DNA from 2 places in the Staphylococcus sp. CoH_129_LAB_1 genome. Region 1 is predicted to be linked to the other one. Evidence: a T-box and tRNA genes for the amino acid it is inferred to sense, from the RefSeq annotation. Region 1 holds a T-box; the other holds one or more tRNA genes.
What was found. A T-box is a leader RNA that pairs with one kind of tRNA and senses whether it is charged. The one in region 1 lies ahead of serS (serine--tRNA ligase), so its partner is inferred to be a tRNA-Ser.

Region 1 (4,625 bases):
TTCTTAGTCTTTGCTACTAAAAAAGGTATTGTTAAACGTTCTGCATTAAGTAATTTCTCTCATATTAATAAAAATGGTAAAATCGCGATTGGCTTTAAAGAAGATGATGAATTAATCGCAGTTCGTCATACTGATGGTAAACAAGACATTTTACTTGGTACAGCACATGCATCATTAATTCGATTCCCTGAAAATAGTTTGCGTCCATTAGGTCGTACAGCTTCAGGTGTGAGAGGTATTTCTTTAAGAGAAAATGACGTGGTAGTAGGTTTAGACGTAGCATACGCTGAAAGTGAAGATGAAGTTCTAGTTGTTACTGAAAATGGTTACGGTAAACGTACACCAGTAAGTGAATATCGTTTATCTAATCGTGGTGGTAAAGGTATTAAAACAGCTAAAATTACAGAACGTAATGGTAATGTGGTATGTATTACAACAGTAAATGGTCAAGAAGACTTAATGATTGTAACAGATGGTGGCATTATTATCCGTCTACAAGTTGAAGATATTTCTCAAAATGGTCGTGCCACACAAGGTGTGCGATTAATGAAACTAGGTGATAATCAAGCAGTATCAACAGTTGCAAAAGTCATTGATAAAACTGATGATGAAGCTGCAACTGAATCGGCACAGCAAACTGAAAATGCGAGTGCTCAAACTACAGAAAGTGCAAATGAACAAGTAGTAGATGATACAACACCTGGTAACGCATTGCATACTGAATCTGATGAGGATGATGAACGCATCGAAGTAAGACAAGATTTCATGGATCGTGTAAATGAAGATATCGAGAATGATTCAGATCAGAATTAAATGTAAAAATAAGACTTCCCACATATAGGGAAGTCTTATTTTTATTATTTATCTTTCTAATTCTTTCATTACATAAGGAATTTGACTAATTAAGTTTGAAGGGGGTACGACATACATTTTTTCAGAAAGTTTTTCACCAATATAGCTATGGATATAAGTTGCGCTTGTAACGGCATCTTGTAAGCTATCAAATTGACCTACAAAACTTGTAATCATACCAGCTAATGTATCACCCATACCACCTGTAGCCATTGCAGGTGTGCCAATTGGTAATTTGTATTCTTTATCTTTAAAGAAGATTTCTGTACCGTGTTTTTTTAGTACTACAGTGGCACCTAATTTATCCACAACTTCTCTATTTCTTTCATACGTTTGTTCTTCAATAGGAATACCACTTAGACGTTCCCATTCTTTTTGATGTGGTGTAAAGATAACACGACATTTAGGAATATCAGGTTTAAGTTTACAAAATATTGTAATTGCATCACCATCTACAATTAAATTTTGGTGAGGCTGAATATTTTGTAGTAAGAAAGTAATCGCATTATTTCCTTTGAAATCAACGCCAAGACCTGGTCCAATTAAAATACTATCTGTATTCTCAATCATTTTTGTTAACATTTTAGTATCATTAATATCTATTACCATTGCTTCAGGACAACGTGAATGAATGGCTGCATGATTAGTAGGATGTGTGGCTACAGTAATTAAACCACTTCCACTAAAAAGACAAGCGCGTGCAGCTAACATGATTGCTCCGCCTAAATTTGCACTACCACCAATTAAAAGAATTTTTCCATAATCACCTTTATGTGTTTCGTCATTACGTTTAGGAATTGTCACATTAGTTAATGTTTCCATATGCTGAATCCTCCCTATTTAGATTCGAAAGTCATAACTTCTATATATTAAATCAATGAAATGATGAGTTATTAAGACAAGCGAAAATATCATGTGCATTTTAAATACAATAGAAAATATTATACCTGCTTAAGCGTTTCGTCAACACTATTTTAAACAAATTTATAAATGCTAAAATTGACAGAATATTAACATATGTGGTTTGTTAAATTTGAGTGGGATAACTGCTTGAAAAATATATATGACTTTGCTATATTAAAATTAAGTTAATAAGGTATTGTTCGTAGGCTAAGTAACATAATGTTATTAATTTCAGAGAGCTTGTGGTTAGTGAAAACAAGCAATTAATTATTATGCGAATCTACCTACTTATATTGAACAATCGGTTTTAACCGTTATCGATAGTGGAGTGCAATTTAATTTATTTAATTAGATTGTTAAATAGGGTGGCAACGCGTAGACCACGTCCCTTGTAAGGGGACGTGGTCTTTTTTTATTTTAAATCGCTATGTTCACTCAATATAAATTTTTGGAAGGATGAATATTATATGTTAGACATCAAGCAATTTAGAGACGAAACGGACAAAGTTAAGAGCAAAATTGAATTACGTGGAGATGATTCAAAGGTTGTTGATGAAGTATTAGAATTAGATAATCAACGTCGTGACTTAATTGGTAAAACAGAAGAAATGAAAGCACGTCGTAACAAAGTAAGCGATCAAATTGCTGAAAAAAAACGTAATAAAGAAAATGCTGATGACGTAATCAAAGAAATGCGTGAATTAGGCGATGAAATTAAAGAAAATGATGCAAAATTAAATGAAGTAGATAACAAAATTCGTGATATCTTAATTCGTATTCCAAACTTAATCGCCGAAGACGTACCACAAGGTGCCGACGATACTGAAAATATTGAATTAAAAAAATGGGGTACACCTCGTGAATTTGATTTTGAACCAAAAGCTCATTGGGATTTAGTAGAAGAATTAAAAATGGCTGATTTCGAACGTGCTGCAAAAGTATCAGGTGCGCGATTCGTTTATTTAACAAAAGATGGTGCATTATTAGAACGTGCACTAATGAACTATATGTTAACAAAACACACAACACAACATGGTTATACAGAAATGATGACGCCTCAATTGGTAAATGCAGACACAATGTTTGGTACAGGTCAATTACCTAAATTTGAAGAAGATTTATTCAAAGTTGAAAAAGAAGGCTTATATACAATTCCAACTGCAGAAGTTCCATTAACAAACTTCTACAGAAATGAAATTATCCAACCAGGTGTATTACCAGAAAAATTCACTGGTCAAACTGCATGTTTCCGTAGTGAAGCGGGATCAGCTGGTAGAGATACAAGAGGTTTAATTCGTTTACACCAATTTGATAAAGTTGAAATGGTACGTTTTGAAAAACCTGAAGATTCTTGGGATGCATTAGAAGATATGACTCAAAATGCTGAAGCAATTTTAGAAGAATTAAAATTACCATATCGTCGTGTCATTTTATGTACTGGAGATATTGGTTTCAGTGCAAGTAAAACATATGACTTAGAAGTATGGTTACCAAGTTATAATGACTATAAAGAGATTAGTTCTTGCTCAAACTGTACTGATTTCCAAGCACGTCGCGCTAATATTCGTTTCAAACGTGATGCTTCTTCTAAACCAGAGTTAGTACACACATTAAATGGTAGTGGACTTGCAGTAGGTCGTACATTTGCAGCTATCGTAGAAAACTATCAAAACGAAGATGGTTCAATCACAATTCCAGAAGCACTTGTACCATTTATGGGTGGTAAAACAGAAATTCGCCCAGTCAATTAATAATTAGATATAATTTAACTAATAAGAACCTGAGACATAATAAATTGTCTCAGGTGTTTTTTATGTGTTATCCTACTTTTTATTTAATTTTCCTACTAAAATAAGACTACTCTGAGAGAGGTAACTTTAAAAATTTCTAAAATTTCTGATATCTTTAAAATGCTTTTTATATCAAGGTTTTAAAACTACCTTCTCTCTTACCTCACTCAAACGGTTGTCTAAAAATATTGAAGGTTATCTTAGATTATCTTAGACTGAGTTTAATTAAAATGTATATTCAATTTAAACACACATATATATAGGGGGGAGCTAAAATGACGTCACATGTGACATTTCAACAAGGGGTCAAAGAATGTATTCCAACATTATTAGGATACATTGGGATAGGATTATCATTTGGCATTGTGGCAGCTTCTCAACATTTTAGTGTTCTAGAAATCCTTCTGTTATGTTTACTCGTTTATGCAGGTGCAGCACAATTTATTATTTGTGCTTTAGTCATTGCTGGCACACCTATATCAGCAATTGTGTTAACAACATTAATTGTGAATTCCCGCTTCTTTTTATTATCTATGACGCTTGCCCCTAATTATAAAGAATATGGAATATGGAATCGCTTGGGATTATCTTCTATTCTTACTGACGAAACATTTGGCGTAGCAATCACACCACATTTAAAAGGTGAAACTATTAATGACCGTTGGCTACATGGCTTAAATATTACTGCATATTTATTTTGGACAATATCTTGTGTGGCGGGAGCTGTTTTCGGTAAATATATTTCTCATCCAGACATGCTAGGATTAGACTTTGCGATTACAGCCATGTTTATTTTCCTGGCTATGGCTCAATTTGAAACTATTACACGTTCTAAAATTAAAATTTACCTTACATTAATCGCTTTTGTTATTATAATGATGTTTATTTTAAGTTGTTGGATGCCATCTTATGTGGCTATTCTTGTCACGTCAATTAGTGCTGCCACACTCGGGGTGGTGATGGATCGATGACGATAACTGGACATATGTTTTTACTCATTGTTTTATGTGGACTAGTGACATTGATTGTACGTGTCGTACCATTTTTAATGATTTCACATATTCAGCTTTCGGAAGCAGT
Region 2 (16,370 bases), on a different contig from region 1:
AAACATTTTCAACATAAATATTAAATAAATAAGAGACAGTGACATTTGATGCTTTTTATCATTAAATGTCACTGCTTTGTCTGTGTTATTTTATTTGTTTATTTAAGGGTGAAGTAGGAGTGTAGTGGTCTGTTTGTTTAAATTTATGATGTTTAATTAATGTAGCAGTAACCCAAGCAGTAATTGGAATACTTAAGGCGACTGCAAAACCACCTAATAAGATAGAAATAAACTCTTGAGCAAAAATTTTAGAGTTCAAAATATGTCCAAATGAATAATGAAGTTGGAAAAACCAAAAGAATAATGTTAATTGTCCACCAAAATAAGCCAAATAAATTGTGTTAGCGGAAGTTGCAAGAATTTCTCTACCCACACGCATGCCAGATTGAAATAAGTCTTTACGAGAAAGGTTAGGGTTTGTTTCATTCAACTCATACATTGGTGAACTGATTGTGATTGTTAAATCTATTACAGCGGCGATTACAGCCAATATAATAGTAAAAACAGAGAACTGTAGCATATTAATACCAATATTCATTGAAAATATATAGGTTTCATCTTGTTGTTCTGTAGCAAAACCTTGTAGATGACCAAATTTTACAGATAGATATATGCCTATGATAAGAAGCACAGTCGTTACTATAGTTCCGATAAAAGCGGCTTGTGTTTTAATATTATAACTATTCAAAATAAATAGGTTACAAGCAGCAATAACAAGACAAAAGATAAATGCTACTAGATAGATTGGCATCCCAAATAGAATGAAAACACTACTAATAATGAGGATGATAAAATTTAAAAATAAAGTGAGATAGGAGATGAGTCCTTTTTTACCGCCAAGCAAAATCATTAAAATAAAAAGTAATAGTGCGAGTAAAAGAATTGTATTCATCGACTTACTCCTTTCCACTTAAATATAGTGACCATAAGTCCGATTGTGATAGGAATGGTTAGTACAATACCGATACCACCTGTTAATGCACGCGCAATTTCTAAAGACCAGTTCATTGATATCGTATAAGTAAATGTATTAGCATTTTTTAAGTAAATTAATATCATAGCTAGACTACCTGATAAATATGAAAATAATAAGATATTTGTCATGGTACCCATAATATCTTGACCGATATGGCGTCCAGCTAAAGACCAACGAGACATTGAAATGTCAGGCGTGTGTTGAAGGATTTCATACATTCCACTAGAAATTGTAATTGCCACATCCATTACCGCTCCTAATGTTCCAATAAGTACAGAAGACATAAAGATATCTTTTGGAGGTAGTGTTAAAAAATTCATTGTTTCATATTTAATTCCATTACCACCTGTAAGTTGAATTAATAATTCGGTAATCCCTACGCATAAAAACGTTCCAGATAAAGTAGCAACTATCGTAATCCAAGTCCGTCTTTGCCATCCAGTTACTAATATTAATGTAAGAATGGTCGATATAATGATTGCCATACTCATTAACAAAAATAAATTTGTACCTGAAAAAATATTATGAATGGCTATTGCAGCAATAATAAACACGGTGTTAAATATAAGAGATAGAATCGATTGTAAACCCACATTTTTACCTACAATTAACAGTGTCACTATAAATATTCCAACAATAGCCACAGTAAGGCTATCACGTTTTTTTTCTAGAATAGTAGCGTCTGACGGTCCTTTTTGCATATGTAATAACACTTTTTCATTTTTAGAAAATTGTTCAGAATCTGCTTGAGATTTTACAAAATGATTATTAACAGTTGTTATATCGCCTTTATACTTACCGTTTAGAATGCGTATAGTTAATCGTTGATTATATTTTACATCAGTATTATGATGCTCGTCTGTGATTTTTTGACCCTGACTTGTTTTAATATTTGTGATTTTACCAATAGGCATTTGATAGAATGAAGTATTAAAAAATGTAAAAATAAATAATCCAAGCATCATTAAAGCAACAACAATAATCAGCCAATGAGTATTTTTATTCTTAGATACATGATGTGTCTTTATATTCATTAAACATAATCCTCTTTTAATTATATAATTTATCCTTTTATCGCAATAAAGTGATTATACGCTTCTTCAAAATGATATTCAATTCACAAGATATGTGTTAGTACTTTAAACGAAGCCTAATGATATATTGAAACTTTGCTTAACAATGTTTGAATTAAATGAAATAGATTAAGAATATCTACTTTTTTATTGTCTTTTTTAAATACCACACAAAATGAGCGTTTTAGTTCTGTGTGTGATAAAGAAATATCCCGTAATTGTTCAGATGAATGATCCAATGACATATAATCAGGTAAGAGTAGATGCCCACGACGTTGTTTTAATAGGTATTGACCAAGAGATTTTGTACCCAGTGTATATATAGGTACTTTAATTACAGATTCTAATCGTTTTTTAATAGAATCAGGCAAAACATGGAACGTATATAAAGGTTTTTCTTCAAATTGTTTAAGTTGTGTTAACGGTGGATTAAATGATAAGGCAATAGCATCATCTTTAGGTACATATAAATGATATGTTTCTTCATATAAAGACTTAATAGAAAGAGTTGAGTTTGCTTGTAATTCAGATGTATTTTCAACAATAGCTATATCGATTTTTCCTGAATTTAAACATTCTACTATCTGAGTATGATTCATTAAACTCGGAATAATATGACTATCATATTCTCTTTCGAATGCTTGAATAATAGGTGTAATCATATGAGAAGCATAGCTTTCTTCAAAGCCTAAATTAATATGATGTGCGTTTTTAAGTTGCTCTTGTTGAAAAAGAGCAACCGTTTCATCAAGTTGTTCTAGTATTTGAGTTGCTTGTGTTAGTAACGCTTTACCGTGTGAAGTAAGAAATATATTGCGACCTTGTCTATCAAATAATGGAACTTGTAATTCTTTTTCAAGTAAATTGATTTGGCGACTAATTGCAGATTGAGCAATGTTAAGTTCCAATGCAGCCTCGGAAATATGTTCACGTCGAGCAACTTCAACAAAGTATCGTAATTGTTTAATTTCCATATACTACCTCCTTAATATAAGTATATCGCAAATGTTCTAATTATTAGAATAGTATTATCTATTTAATATATTGTTCAGATAAATATTTTACATTATATTAATTATTATTAACAGTAAATTTTCTGAAAATTCTCAAAAGGAGTGGGCATCGTGTTTAAAGATAGACTAAAAAGAGGATTATATGATTACCGTGAGGAACATGATGCATGTGGAATCGGCTTTTATGCCAATATGGATAATTTAAGATCTCACGATATTATTGAAAAATCATTAGAAATGTTGCGTAGACTAGATCATCGTGGTGGTATCGGAGCTGATGGTATTACTGGTGATGGTGCAGGAATTATGACAGAAATTCCCTTCGAATTTTTTAAAAAGCACACTCATTTCGACTTACCTAATGAAGGCGAATATGCGGTAGGTCTTTTTTTCTCTAATCAAAAAGTTTTAGGTACACAGCATGAAACAATATTTAATCAATATTTTAATGATGAAGGATTGAAAGCGATTGGTTATAGAGAAGTTCCTGTAGACACACAAGCGTTAGCAGAACATGTTGCTTCTACAATGCCTTATGTACAGCAAGTATTTGTAGACTTAAAACAGCATGAAACGCCTGTTAAACAGTTATATTTAGCACGTAAACAAATTGAACAATATGCAGAACGCGAAAATTTAGAGTTATATTTTACAAGTTTGTCTCATAAAACGATTGTTTATAAAGGTTGGTTACGTTCAGATCAAATTAAGAAATTATACCTAGACCTGAACAATAAAGATTATCAATCAAAACTAGGACTTGTTCATTCAAGATTTAGTACGAACACATTCCCTAGTTGGAAACGTGCGCATCCTAATCGACTTCTTATGCATAACGGAGAAATTAATACAATTAAGGGTAATGTCAATTGGATGCGTGCCCGTCAACGTCAACTTATTAATACTTTATTTGGTAATGAAAGTGAAAAAATTCAAAATATTGTTGATGAGGATGGAAGTGACTCAGCTATTGTAGATAACGCATTGGAGTTCTTAAATTTAGCAATGGAACCTGAAGAAGCGGCGATGTTACTTATACCAGAGCCATGGCTATATAATAAATCCAATGATGAAAATGTACGCGCATTTTATGAATTTTATAGCTATTTAATGGAACCATGGGATGGTCCAACAATGATTTCATTCTGTAATGGCGATAAAATTGGTGCATTAACGGATCGTAATGGATTACGACCAGGACGCTATACAATTACTAAAGATAATTTTATTGTTTTCTCATCTGAAGTGGGTGTGATTGATGTCCCAGAAGAAAACGTCGCTTTTAAAGGACAATTGAACCCTGGAAAATTATTGTTGGTTGATTTTAACTCTAATAAGGTCATCGAAAATAATGAACTTAAAACTAATATTGCACATAAACACCCGTATAAAGAGTGGATTGATCAATACAAAATTGATTTAGAATTAGAACAAGTTCAATATCAACGTAAATTATTAGATGAAGCAACGCTATTCAGAATGCAAAAGCAATTTGGCTACACTAAGGAAGATATTCACAAATATATGACAGACTTAGTTGTAGGAAAGAAAGATCCTATTGGTGCAATGGGGTATGATGCGCCACTTGCAGTATTAAATGAACGACCAGAATCATTATTTAACTACTTTAAACAGCTGTTTGCTCAAGTAACGAATCCGCCTATCGATGCATATCGTGAAAAGATTGTGACAAGTGAATTATCTTATCTAGGTAGTGAAGGAAACTTACTTCATCCAGATCCGAGTGTCTTAGATCGTATACAACTTACTAAACCAGTCCTTACATTAAATCAATTAGATAAAATTGAACAAAGTAAGTTTAACGTGAAACATTTGTCGATTCTTTATCAAGATATTTCACTTGAGGCAGCTTTAAATCGTTTAGGAGAACAAGCGATTCAAGCTACAAAAGAAGGTTACACAATTTTAGTGTTAGATGATAGCGCACTTATCGATACAACTCAGTCACTGTATTATGCTATGCCAATATTATTAGCCATAAGTCATGTTCATCAATTACTTATTAAAGAAGATTTACGTATGAGTACAAGTATTGTTGCTTTATCAGGTGAAACACGTGAAGTGCATCATGTTGCTTGTTTACTTGGGTATGGTGCGAATGCGGTTATTCCATACTTAGCACAACAAACAATTGCTCACTTAACTGATAATTGCCATCTTAAAGGTTCGATTTCTGAGAACGTTGAAACATATACAAACGTTTTATCAGAAGGCGTTATTAAAGTTATGGCTAAAATGGGTATCTCTACTGTTCAAAGTTATCAAGGCGCACAAATATTTGAAGCAGTAGGATTATCTAAAAATGTTATTGACACTTATTTTACAGGAACACAGTCTAAATTATCAGGGTTAAGTATCGAACAAATTGATGAAGAAAATAGAAAACGCCAAAGTAACGAAGAAGAATATCTAGCTTCTGGTAGTAATTTTCAATGGCGTCAACAAGGACAACATCACGTGTTTAATCCAACAACGATTCACTTATTACAACATGCTTGTCGTGGAAATGATTACGAGCAATTTAAAGCATTTACTAACGCTGTGCATGAAAATAGAAACGACCATTTACGTGATTTACTAGAATTTAAACCACAGCAGTCAATATCTATTGATCAAGTAGAATCTGTAGAATCAATTGTAAAACGTTTTAATACAGGTGCTATGAGCTATGGTTCTATTTCTGAGGAAGCACATCAAACATTGGCAAAAGCAATGAATAAATTAGGTGGGAAAAGTAATAGCGGTGAAGGAGGAGAAAATCCTAAGCGATATGTCGTTCAAGAAGACGGTAGTTATTTATCAAGTGCAATTAAGCAAGTGGCATCAGGACGATTTGGTGTAACTAGTGAGTATTTACAACACGCTAAAGAATTACAAATTAAAGTAGCTCAAGGTGCAAAACCTGGTGAAGGTGGACAACTGCCAGGAACTAAAGTATATCCTTGGATTGCTGAAACGCGTGGATCTACACCAGGAATTGGGCTTATTTCTCCACCACCACACCATGATATTTACTCAATTGAAGATTTAGCACAGTTGATTCACGATTTGAAAAATGCAAATAAAGACGCAGATATTGCTGTTAAATTAGTATCTAAAACTGGTATAGGAACGATTGCTTCAGGGGTAGCTAAAGCATTTGCAGATAAAATTGTTGTCAGTGGTTATGACGGTGGTACTGGTGCATCCCCTAAAACAAGTATTCAACATGCTGGATTACCATGAGAGCTTGGTTTAGCAGAAACTCACCAAACATTAAAGTTAAATGATTTGCGTAGCCGTGTACGTTTAGAAACAGATGGTAAATTATTAACAGGTAAAGATGTAGCTTTAGCATGTGCATTAGGAGCAGAAGAATTTGGTTTTGCCACTGCACCTCTTGTAGTTCTCGGGTGTATTATGATGAGAGTTTGTCATAATGATACCTGTCCAGTAGGAATAGCAACACAAAATAAAGACTTACGGGCGCTTTATAGAGGTAAAGCAGACCACGTTGTCAATTTTATGCATTTCATTGCTAAAGAATTAAGAGAAGTTCTCGCAGAACTTGGCTTGAAAACAGTCGAAGAACTAGTAGGACGTACTGACTTATTACAACGATCGCGTCATATTAATCCTAAATCTAAAGCAGCCACGCTTGATATTGAGAAGTTAATTCATGCTGTAGATGGACCAAATATAAAAGAAATATCTCAAAATCACCATTTAGATATTGGTTTCGATTTAAATTATTTATATAAAGAAGCAAAACAAAGTATTGAAAATAGTGAGAAGTTTAAAGGGCAATATACAATTAATAACACTCAACGAAATGTTGGTGTAATTACAGGTAGTTACATTACGAAGCAACATGGTAGTAAAGGTTTGCCTGAAGAAACGATTATTGCTGAGACAGTTGGTCATGCTGGTCAAAGTTTAGGTGCATTTGCTCCTAAGGGATTATTAATACAACATACTGGAGATGCCAATGATTATGTAGGTAAAGGATTATCTGGTGGAACTGTTGTAGTTAAAGCGCCAAACCATGCTCGTGAAAATGAAATTATTGTAGGTAATGTGTGCTTCTATGGTGCTTCAAGTGGTAAAGCATATATTAATGGTAAGGCTGGAGAACGCTTCTGTATTCGTAATAGTGGCATAGATGTAGTTGTTGAAGGGATTGGAGATCATGGTTTGGAATACATGACAGGCGGACATGTCATCATCCTTGGTGATGTTGGAAAAAACTTTGGTCAAGGTATGAGTGGTGGAGTATGTTATATCTTCCCAAGTGATATCGAAGCATTTAAAAAAGCAAATCAGCTTCCAACTTTAGCATTTAAACACGTACAACATGATGAAGAAAAGCATTTACTTAAATCAATGTTAGAAGATCATTATCGTTATACAAAGAGTACAAAAGCTAAAAATATCTTAAATCAATTTGAAAATATCACTGAACATGTAATAAAAGTGATTCCAAAAGATTATGAATTAATGATGCAAAAAATTGAGTTACAACGTCGCCATTTATCAGAAGATAACGAAGCAAAATTAGCTGCATTTTATGATAATCGCACATCAATTGAAAAAGACTTGCAACCAGCTGTGATTTATTAAAGAAAGGAAGGAAATGTTATGGGTGAGTTTAAAGGGTTTATGAAATATGAGAAACAATCATTAGCAGAATTGTCACTCATTGAACGTTTAGAAGGACATGAAGCGTTCCAACAACGATTTTCTAAAGAAGAAGCTTCTATTCAAGGGGCAAGATGTATGGATTGTGGAACGCCATTTTGTCAAACTGGACTTCCTTTCGGACGAGAAACAATTGGTTGTCCAATAGGAAACTATATCCCTGAATGGAATGATTTAGTTTATCATCAAGATTTTAAAGAAGCATACGAGCGCCTAAGTGAGACAAATAATTTTCCTGAATTTACAGGACGTATTTGTCCTGCACCATGTGAGCAATCATGTGTCATGAAAATTAATCGTGATTCTGTAGCGATTAAAGGTATCGAGCGCACGATTATTGATGAAGCATATGAAAATGGATGGGTAAAACCAAAATATCCAAAAGAACACAAAGATCAGAGCGTAGCAATTGTTGGAAGCGGTCCTGCAGGATTAGCAGCTGCGGAAGAATTAAATCATTTAGGTTATCAAGTTACTGTCTTTGAAAGAGCAGCTGAACCAGGCGGTCTATTAATGTATGGTATTCCAAACATGAAGTTAGACAAAACTGTTGTCCGACGTAGAATTGAAATCATGCGTGAGGCGGGTATTATTTTCAAGACAAATACAAATATCGGTGTAGATGTAACGCGTGAAGAATTAGAAGAACAATTTGATGCGATTATACTATGTACCGGGGCTCAAAAAGCACGCGATTTACCTTTAGAAGGTAGAATAGGGCAAGGTATTCATTTTGCTATGGATTACCTTACTGAGCAAATGCAAGTTCTAAACGGTGAGATTGAAGAAGCTTCAATTACAGCTAAAGATAAAAATGTCGTTGTCATAGGAGCGGGAGACACTGGAGCAGACTGTGTAGCAACTGCTTTACGTGAAAATTGTAAGTCCATTGTACAGTTTAATAAGTATACAAAAGCACCAGAAGAGATTACATTTGAAAGTAATACCTCTTGGCCTTTAGCACTACCTGTATTTAAAATGGATTATGCTCATAAAGAATATGAAGCGCGATTTGGAAGAGAGCCTCGTGCTTATGGCGTACAAACAATGCGATATGATGTAGATGCAATCGGGAATATTCGTGGTGTTTATACCCAAATTTTAGAAGAAACACCTGAAGGTATGGTTGTTGTTGATGGTACGGAAAGACACTGGCCAGCAGATTTAGTGTTATTATCAATCGGATTTGAAGGGACTGAAACAACAGTACCAAGATCGTTTGATATTAAAACTAAACAAAATAAAATTATAGCAAATGAGCAAGATTATCGTACAAATCAAGAAAAGATATTTGCTGCAGGAGATGCACGTCGCGGACAAAGTTTAGTCGTGTGGGCAATTAAAGAAGGTCGAGCTGTAGCTAAATCAGTAGACCAATATCTTAAACAAAAAGTTTTATCATAATAATATAAAAAGATTGACTTCCAATGAATAATATTATAAGATAGTTGTTGTGTTCATTGGAGGAATACCCAAGTCCGGCTGAAGGGATCGGTCTTGAAAACCGACAGGGCCTTAACGGGCCGCGGGGGTTCGAATCCCTCTTCCTCCGCCATTATAATTAAAATCCAAGACTAATAAATATAAAGAATATAAGCACTCAGTAAATACTGAGTGCTTATTTTTTTATATATTGAAATTTACAAAAATCAGACAACCTTGTGAAAGCCTTTGCATAACTTGTCTAGACAAGCTATACTTTGTTTAAGTTAGAAACAAAGGAGTGGAAATCGTGGCTGTAAAAAAAAGAGACGTGCAAGACATTGTTCAAGCAATTGGAGGAAAAGAAAACGTAGATACTGCTACTCATTGTGTTACACGATTGAGATTAGTGTTGAAAGATGATAATAAAGTAGATAAAGAGGCTTTAGATAATAATACGCTTGTTAAAGGCCAATTTAAAGCTGATAATCAATATCAAATTGTTATTGGTCCTGGTACGGTAGATGAAGTGTATAAACAATTTGTGAATGAAACAGGCGTTGAAACTGCATCTAAAGAAGATGCCAAAGCTGCTGCAGCAAAAAAAGGTAATCCATTACAACGGTTAGTAAAATTATTAGGAGATATTTTTATCCCAATTTTGCCAGCTTTAGTCACAGCAGGTTTGCTTATGGGAATTAACAATTTGTTAACTATGGAAAATTTATTTGGTCCTAAGTCACTAGTAGAACAACAACCACAATTAGGAGATATTTCTAATATTATTAATGTTATAGCTAGTACAGCTTTTATCTTCTTACCAGCTTTAATTGGTTGGAGTAGTATGAAAGTCTTTGGCGGTAGTCCAATCCTAGGATTAGTGTTGGGATTAATATTAATGCATCCTCAACTCGTTTCTCAATATGATATAGCTAAAGGTCATATTCCTACATGGAATTTATTTGGTTTAGAAATTAAGCAATTAAATTATCAAGGACAAGTACTTCCGGTACTTATTGCGGCTTATGTACTTTCGTTAATTGAAAAAGCACTTAATAAAGTTGTACATGATTCAATTAAGATGCTTGTAGTAGGACCTGTAGCATTATTAATTACAGGATTCCTATCATTTATTATTATTGGGCCTGTAGCATTAGGTATTGGAACAGCAATTACTAGTGCTATACAATTTGTTTTTGAACATGCTGGTTGGCTAGGTGGCGCAATTTATGGATTCTTTTATGCACCACTTGTTATTACTGGATTACATCACATGTTCTTAGCAGTAGATTTTCAGTTAATGGGTAGTTCACTAAAAGGTACTTATTTATGGCCAATTGTAGCAATTTCTAATGTTTGTCAAGGATCAGCTGCATTTGGCGCATGGTTTATTTATAAACGTCGAAAAATGGCTAAAGAAGAAGGGTTAGCATTAACATCTAGTGTTTCTGCTTTCTTAGGTGTTACTGAACCAGCTATGTTTGGAGTGAATTTACCTCTAAAAGTACCATTTTTCGCAGCAATTTGTACATCAAGTGTTTTAGGGGCAATCATTGGAGCAAATCGAGTTCTTGGAAACGTAGGAGTTGGCGGTGTCCCGGCTTTTATTTCAATACAAAGTAAGTATTGGTATATTTACGGACCTGTTACACTATTAGCTATCATTGTGCCAGCAATATTAACAGTGATTTTCTCTAAATTTACTAACATTAAAGCTAAAAAAATGGTAGAAAATCCTGAAAATGTAAAATGATGTTTAAGTAGTTTCATTTTAAGAAGTAAATACTAAAGTATTTTGAAAAAATATATTTTTTATATAAGGTGGCATTAATATGATTCAAAAAGATTGGAGAAAATCAGTAGTTTATCAAATTTACCCTAAATCGTTTAATGATACAACTGGAAACGGAAAAGGAGATTTGAATGGTATTATTGAAAAATTAGATTACATAAAATATTTAGGTGTGGATTATATTTGGCTAACACCTATTTATGAATCTCCCATGAATGATAATGGCTACGATATCAGCGATTATTTTAAAATTAATGAACAATTTGGAACATTAGAAGATTTTAAAACATTGATTTATGAAGCACATCGTCGAGATTTAAAAGTCATGCTAGATATTGTAATTAATCATACTTCTACAGAACATCAATGGTTTAGAGAAGCAATTAGTTCAAAAGATAATTACTATCGAGATTTTTATTTTTTCAAATCATCAGAAGATGGTCCTCCAACAAATTGGCAATCTAAATTTGGTGGAAATGCTTGGAAATATGATGAACATTCAGATGAATATTATTTACACTTATTTGATGTGACACAAGCTGATTTGAATTGGGATAATCAAAAAGTAAGACAAGCACTTTATGAGATGGTGAATTATTGGATTCAATTTGGAGTTGATGGTTTCCGTTTTGACGTAATAAACCTTATTTCTAAAGATGAATTTAAAAATTCAGACGCTACTGGAAAAGAATTCTATACTGATGGTCCCCGTGTACATGAATATTTACATGAACTTAATCGTTATACTTTTGGAGATAGAAATATGATGACAGTAGGTGAGATGTCTTCAACAACTATTGATAATTGTATTAAATATACACGTCCTGAGCGTCAAGAATTGAATAGCGTATTTAATTTTCATCATTTAAAAGTGGATTATAAAGATGGAGAAAAGTGGACAAATAAAAAATATGATTTTCTTAAATTGAAGAAAGTTTTAATGGAATGGCAAGTAGGTATCCATGATGGCGGTGGTTGGAATGCTATTTTTTGGTGTAATCATGACCAACCAAGAGTAGTATCACGATTTGGCGATGACACAAGTGAATTGAATCGACAAGCAAGCGCAAAAATGTTAGCAATTGTTCTACACATGTTACAAGGTACACCATATATTTATCAAGGTGAAGAAATTGGTATGACTGATCCACATTATACATCGATACAGAAATATCGTGATGTAGAGTCTCTTAATGCGTATGCGCATTTGAAAGAACAAGGAGTACTAGAAGAAGAAATATTGACTATTTTATCTCAAAAATCACGTGATAATTCGCGTACTCCTATACAATGGAATCAAAATGAAAATGCAGGATTTACATCTAGTACGCCATGGATAGATTTACCTAATAATATAGATACAATTAATGTTGAAGATGCTATAAATAATAAAGATTCAGTTTTACATGTATATCGTCAACTTATTAAATTGCGTCATCATCAAGATATTATTACTTATGGTGATATCGAACCTTTGTATATGGATCATCCGCAATTATTTGTTTATCGACGTAATTACAAAAATGATTCCTGGCTAATTATTGCTAACTTTTCAAATGAATCTGTTAGGATTCCAGATGACCTTGATATAGTAGGAGATACCATTATTCAAAGTGGTACAATTCTTAATAATAAAATTTCATCTTACGGTGCAATAGTTATTAGTAAATCATATTAATTAATTGGGTGAAATATAAAAAATGAATCAACAAAAATTTGCAATAATTTATGATAATCTAAAAAAAGATATTTCTGAAGGGAACTATTTATATGGTGAACAACTACCGTCAGAACGTGAGCTTGTAGAAACGTATCACTCCTCTCGAGAAACTGTAAGAAAAGCATTAGAATTACTTGCAAATGATGGAGTGATTCAAAAAATTAGAGGAAAAGGATCAATAGTCATACAACAAGATATGACTGAATTTCCTTTTTCGGATTTAATTAGCTTTAAAGAAGTTAAAGAAAAGTTAAACTTAAATCATGAAACACATGTACTTGTAAATGAAATAATAAAGGCGTCTGATGTTCCTTTAGTGAAAGAAAAATTGCTTTTAAAGAATAATGAGTTATTATGTCATGTAATAAGAAGTAGAAGTATAAATAAAAAAGTTAAAATACTAGACGAAGATTATTTTCTAACTTCAGTGGTTCCTGAAATATCTGATACGATAGCTAATAATTCTATTTATGATTATTTAGAAAAAGAACTTAATTTAGATATTAGTTATTCTAATAAATCAATTACATTTGAACCATTTAAGGAGTTTGAATATCAAGTGTTTGGTAAAGTGCATCATCCATATACGGCGACAGTAAGAAGTACAGTTTTTCTTAAAGATACGACACGATTTCAATATAATATTTCAAAACATTTAGCGACAGAGTTTAAGTTTAATGAATTTTCTCGTCGACAAAGTAAATAGTCATTTTAAAATTTATTTTAACTTGAATGATTTATAGATAAATATACTATTTTACTTGCAACATTAATACGTTTTATAGTATTATAAAACTTACCGTGCTAGGTGGGGAGGTAGCGGTTCCCTGTACTCGAAATCCGCTTTATGCGAGACTTAATTCCTTCGTTGAGGGTGTACTTTTGTGAAGTCTGCCCGAAGCACGAGGTGTTTGAAGATTTCGGTCCTATGCAATATGAACCCATGAATCATGTCAGGTCCTGACGGAAGCAGCATTAAGTGGACACTCATATGTGCCGTAGGGTAGCCGAGATTTAGCTATCGACTTCGGTAACGTTTATGATGTACACTCGATTCGAAGGTGCACGGTCTTTTTAATTTCAAACCAATCGTTTTTATAAATATATATACTTTATGGGAGTGGGACAGAATTCATTTTCAATTCAGTTATCAACTGCCAACATATTAAAAATGCCTGAGACATTTAATTATGTCCCAGGCTACTTTTTTATATAAACTATAGAAGAACTTAGAATATAGATAAAGAGTTTTAAATTATTTAAGTGAGTTGTCATCAAACAACTATAAACATCATATTTATATATAGATATTCAAAATATTTGTTTTGAGGAAAACAAATACTCTAAGTAACGTCTATAATAAAGTTTATAGGCATCTACACTGACACATTCACTCAATTAATTTAATATAAATATGATTAGAACAATATTAATTATAGGGGGGAAGTTATGCAAGTTTATTTAAGTACTTTAACTGAAATGGATTATATCGAGACTTTAGAGAAACTTGAAAAACATGATACTAATAGTGAAGATTTAAATGGGAAATCACATAGTAAAATGATTTCTAATTTAAGAAAACAACCTACATATAATTATGAATTAGAAGTTATTGCCAAAAAAGAAGACGGAGAAATTATAGGGCATATCATGCTAAATGAAGTGGATCTCATTGATAATGAAGATACATTTAAAGTATTACAATTATCTTCTTTGATTGTAGCAACACCTTATCGAAATCAAGGTATAGGAAAAGCATTAGTACAAGCTGTAGAAGAGAGAGCGAAGTCTCATCATTATACTGCTATTATTGTAGATTGTTGTCCTGACTATTTTACAACGTTAGGTTATGAATCAGCAGCACAACACCGTATTATTTCGGAACATGAGAATAAACTTCTTTATGTGAAATTCTTGTGGAATCAATTAAGTGAATATCCACATGGGAAACTACAACCGCTATCAATAGAAATATAAAAAATTAATATAGCAAAGATATTGCGTGATATAATTGATAAGTAATTGTATTGGAGGTGCGACTGTGAATTATCAAGCGTTATATCGAATGTTTAGGCCACAAAGCTTTAATGATGTTGTAGGTCAAGAACATGTCACTAAAACATTGAGAAATGCTATTTCTAAAGGAAAACAGTCTCATGCGTATATTTTTAGTGGTCCAAGAGGAACTGGTAAAACGAGTATAGCTAAAGTATTTGCTAAAGCTATCAATTGTTTAAATCCTCATGATGGTGAACCTTGTAATGAATGTACAATATGCAAAGGCATTACACAAGGAACGAATGGTGACGTTATTGAAATTGATGCTGCTAGTAATAATGGTGTTGATGAAATTAGAAATATTAGAGATAAAGTTAAATACGCACCTAGTGAATCGAAATATAAGGTTTATATTATAGATGAGGTTCATATGCTTACAACTGGCGCTTTTAATGCTTTATTAAAAACATTAGAAGAACCCCCAGCACATGCTATTTTTATTTTAGCAACAACAGAACCGCATAAAATACCACCTACTATTATTTCACGGGCACAACGTTTTGACTTTAAAGCGATTAGTACCGAACAAATTGTTGAACGATTACGTTTTGTTGCACAAGAACAATCATTAGATTACGATAAAGCGGCATTAGAATTTATTGCTAAAGCATCAGAGGGTGGTATGCGTGATGCATTAAGTATCATGGATCAAGCGATTGCTTTTGGGGATGAGCATCTTACATTACAAGATGTATTAGATGTAACTGGTAGTGTAGATGAAGCTTCGCTTAATGAATTATTTAAAAATATTGTTGATGGAAATGTAAAAGAAGCATTTTCTCGCTATCATCACTTTGTATCTGAAGGTAAAGAAGTAAATAGGCTTATTAATGATATGATTTATTTCGTAAGAGATACGATTATGAATAAAACAATCAATGAACAAACAAGTTACGATGCCTTAACTCACTTTGATTTAGAAACGTTATATCATATGATAGATATTATAAATGACACTCTTGTTTCTATTAGATTTAGTGTGAATCAAAACGTACACTTTGAAGTGTTATTAGTTAAATTAGCTGAAATGGTTAAATCAAATCCTACGAAGGTAGAAAATGTAGCGACAACTCCTATTGCCGCAGAACCTAATAATGAAGTGTTATTACAAAGAATGGAACAACTTGAAAATGAGCTAAAAACTCTAAAAGCCCAAGGTATTTCACAGAGCAATAAAAAACATACGCAAATGAATACAAATTCTAGAAGTAAACGTCAAAGTAAAGCAGCATTTTCTATGACACAGATTGCTAAAGTTTTAGATGAAGCAAATAAAGAAGATATTCGACTATTGAAAGAACATTGGCAAGAAGTGATTGATTATGCTAAAAGTAATGATAAAAAATCTTTAGTAAGCTTATTGCAAAACTCAATTCCAGTAGCGGCAAGTAGAAAACGTGTATTAATTCAATTCGATGAAGAAATCCATTGTGAAATTGTTAATAAAGATGAAGAAAAAAGAAAAAATATTGAAAATGTCGTTTGTAATATCATTGATAAAAATGTTGAAGTAGTAGGAGTCCCTTCAGATCAATGGATGAGAGTAAGAAGCGAGTATATTAATCATCGAAAACAAAATGACCATCATTCTACTGAAAGTACAAAAGACAATACTCAA

Region 2: it encodes a tRNA-Ser, which carries the amino acid that the T-box ahead of serS (serine--tRNA ligase) is inferred to sense. The anticodon was not compared.

The regions. Positions count from the first base shown of each region.
Region 1 covers NZ_JBXWKZ010000025.1:30,493-35,117, reverse strand. Annotated here, with positions in the region: partial or broken gene AC2FB1_RS08240 (DNA gyrase C-terminal beta-propeller domain-containing protein) at 1-813, shown strand, start outside; gene AC2FB1_RS08235 (NAD(P)H-hydrate dehydratase) at 862-1,674, opposite strand; T-box leader at 1,945-2,148, shown strand; gene serS (serine--tRNA ligase) at 2,223-3,506, shown strand; gene AC2FB1_RS08225 (AzlC family ABC transporter permease) at 3,821-4,516, shown strand; gene AC2FB1_RS08220 (AzlD domain-containing protein) at 4,513-4,625, shown strand, end outside.
Region 2 covers NZ_JBXWKZ010000040.1:1,615-17,984, reverse strand. Annotated here, with positions in the region: gene AC2FB1_RS10260 (NUDIX hydrolase) at 1-17, shown strand, start outside; gene AC2FB1_RS10255 (YibE/F family protein) at 86-892, opposite strand; gene AC2FB1_RS10250 (YibE/F family protein) at 889-2,010, opposite strand; gene gltC (glutamate biosynthesis transcriptional regulator GltC) at 2,127-3,023, opposite strand; partial or broken gene gltB (glutamate synthase large subunit) at 3,174-7,682, shown strand; gene AC2FB1_RS10235 (glutamate synthase subunit beta) at 7,701-9,164, shown strand; tRNA gene AC2FB1_RS10230 (tRNA-Ser) at 9,223-9,315, shown strand; gene treP (PTS system trehalose-specific EIIBC component) at 9,493-10,935, shown strand; gene treC (alpha,alpha-phosphotrehalase) at 11,015-12,652, shown strand; gene treR (trehalose operon repressor) at 12,675-13,400, shown strand; RNA gene ffs (signal recognition particle sRNA large type) at 13,494-13,763, shown strand; gene AC2FB1_RS10205 (GNAT family N-acetyltransferase) at 14,144-14,671, shown strand; gene dnaX (DNA polymerase III subunit gamma/tau) at 14,736-16,370, shown strand, end outside.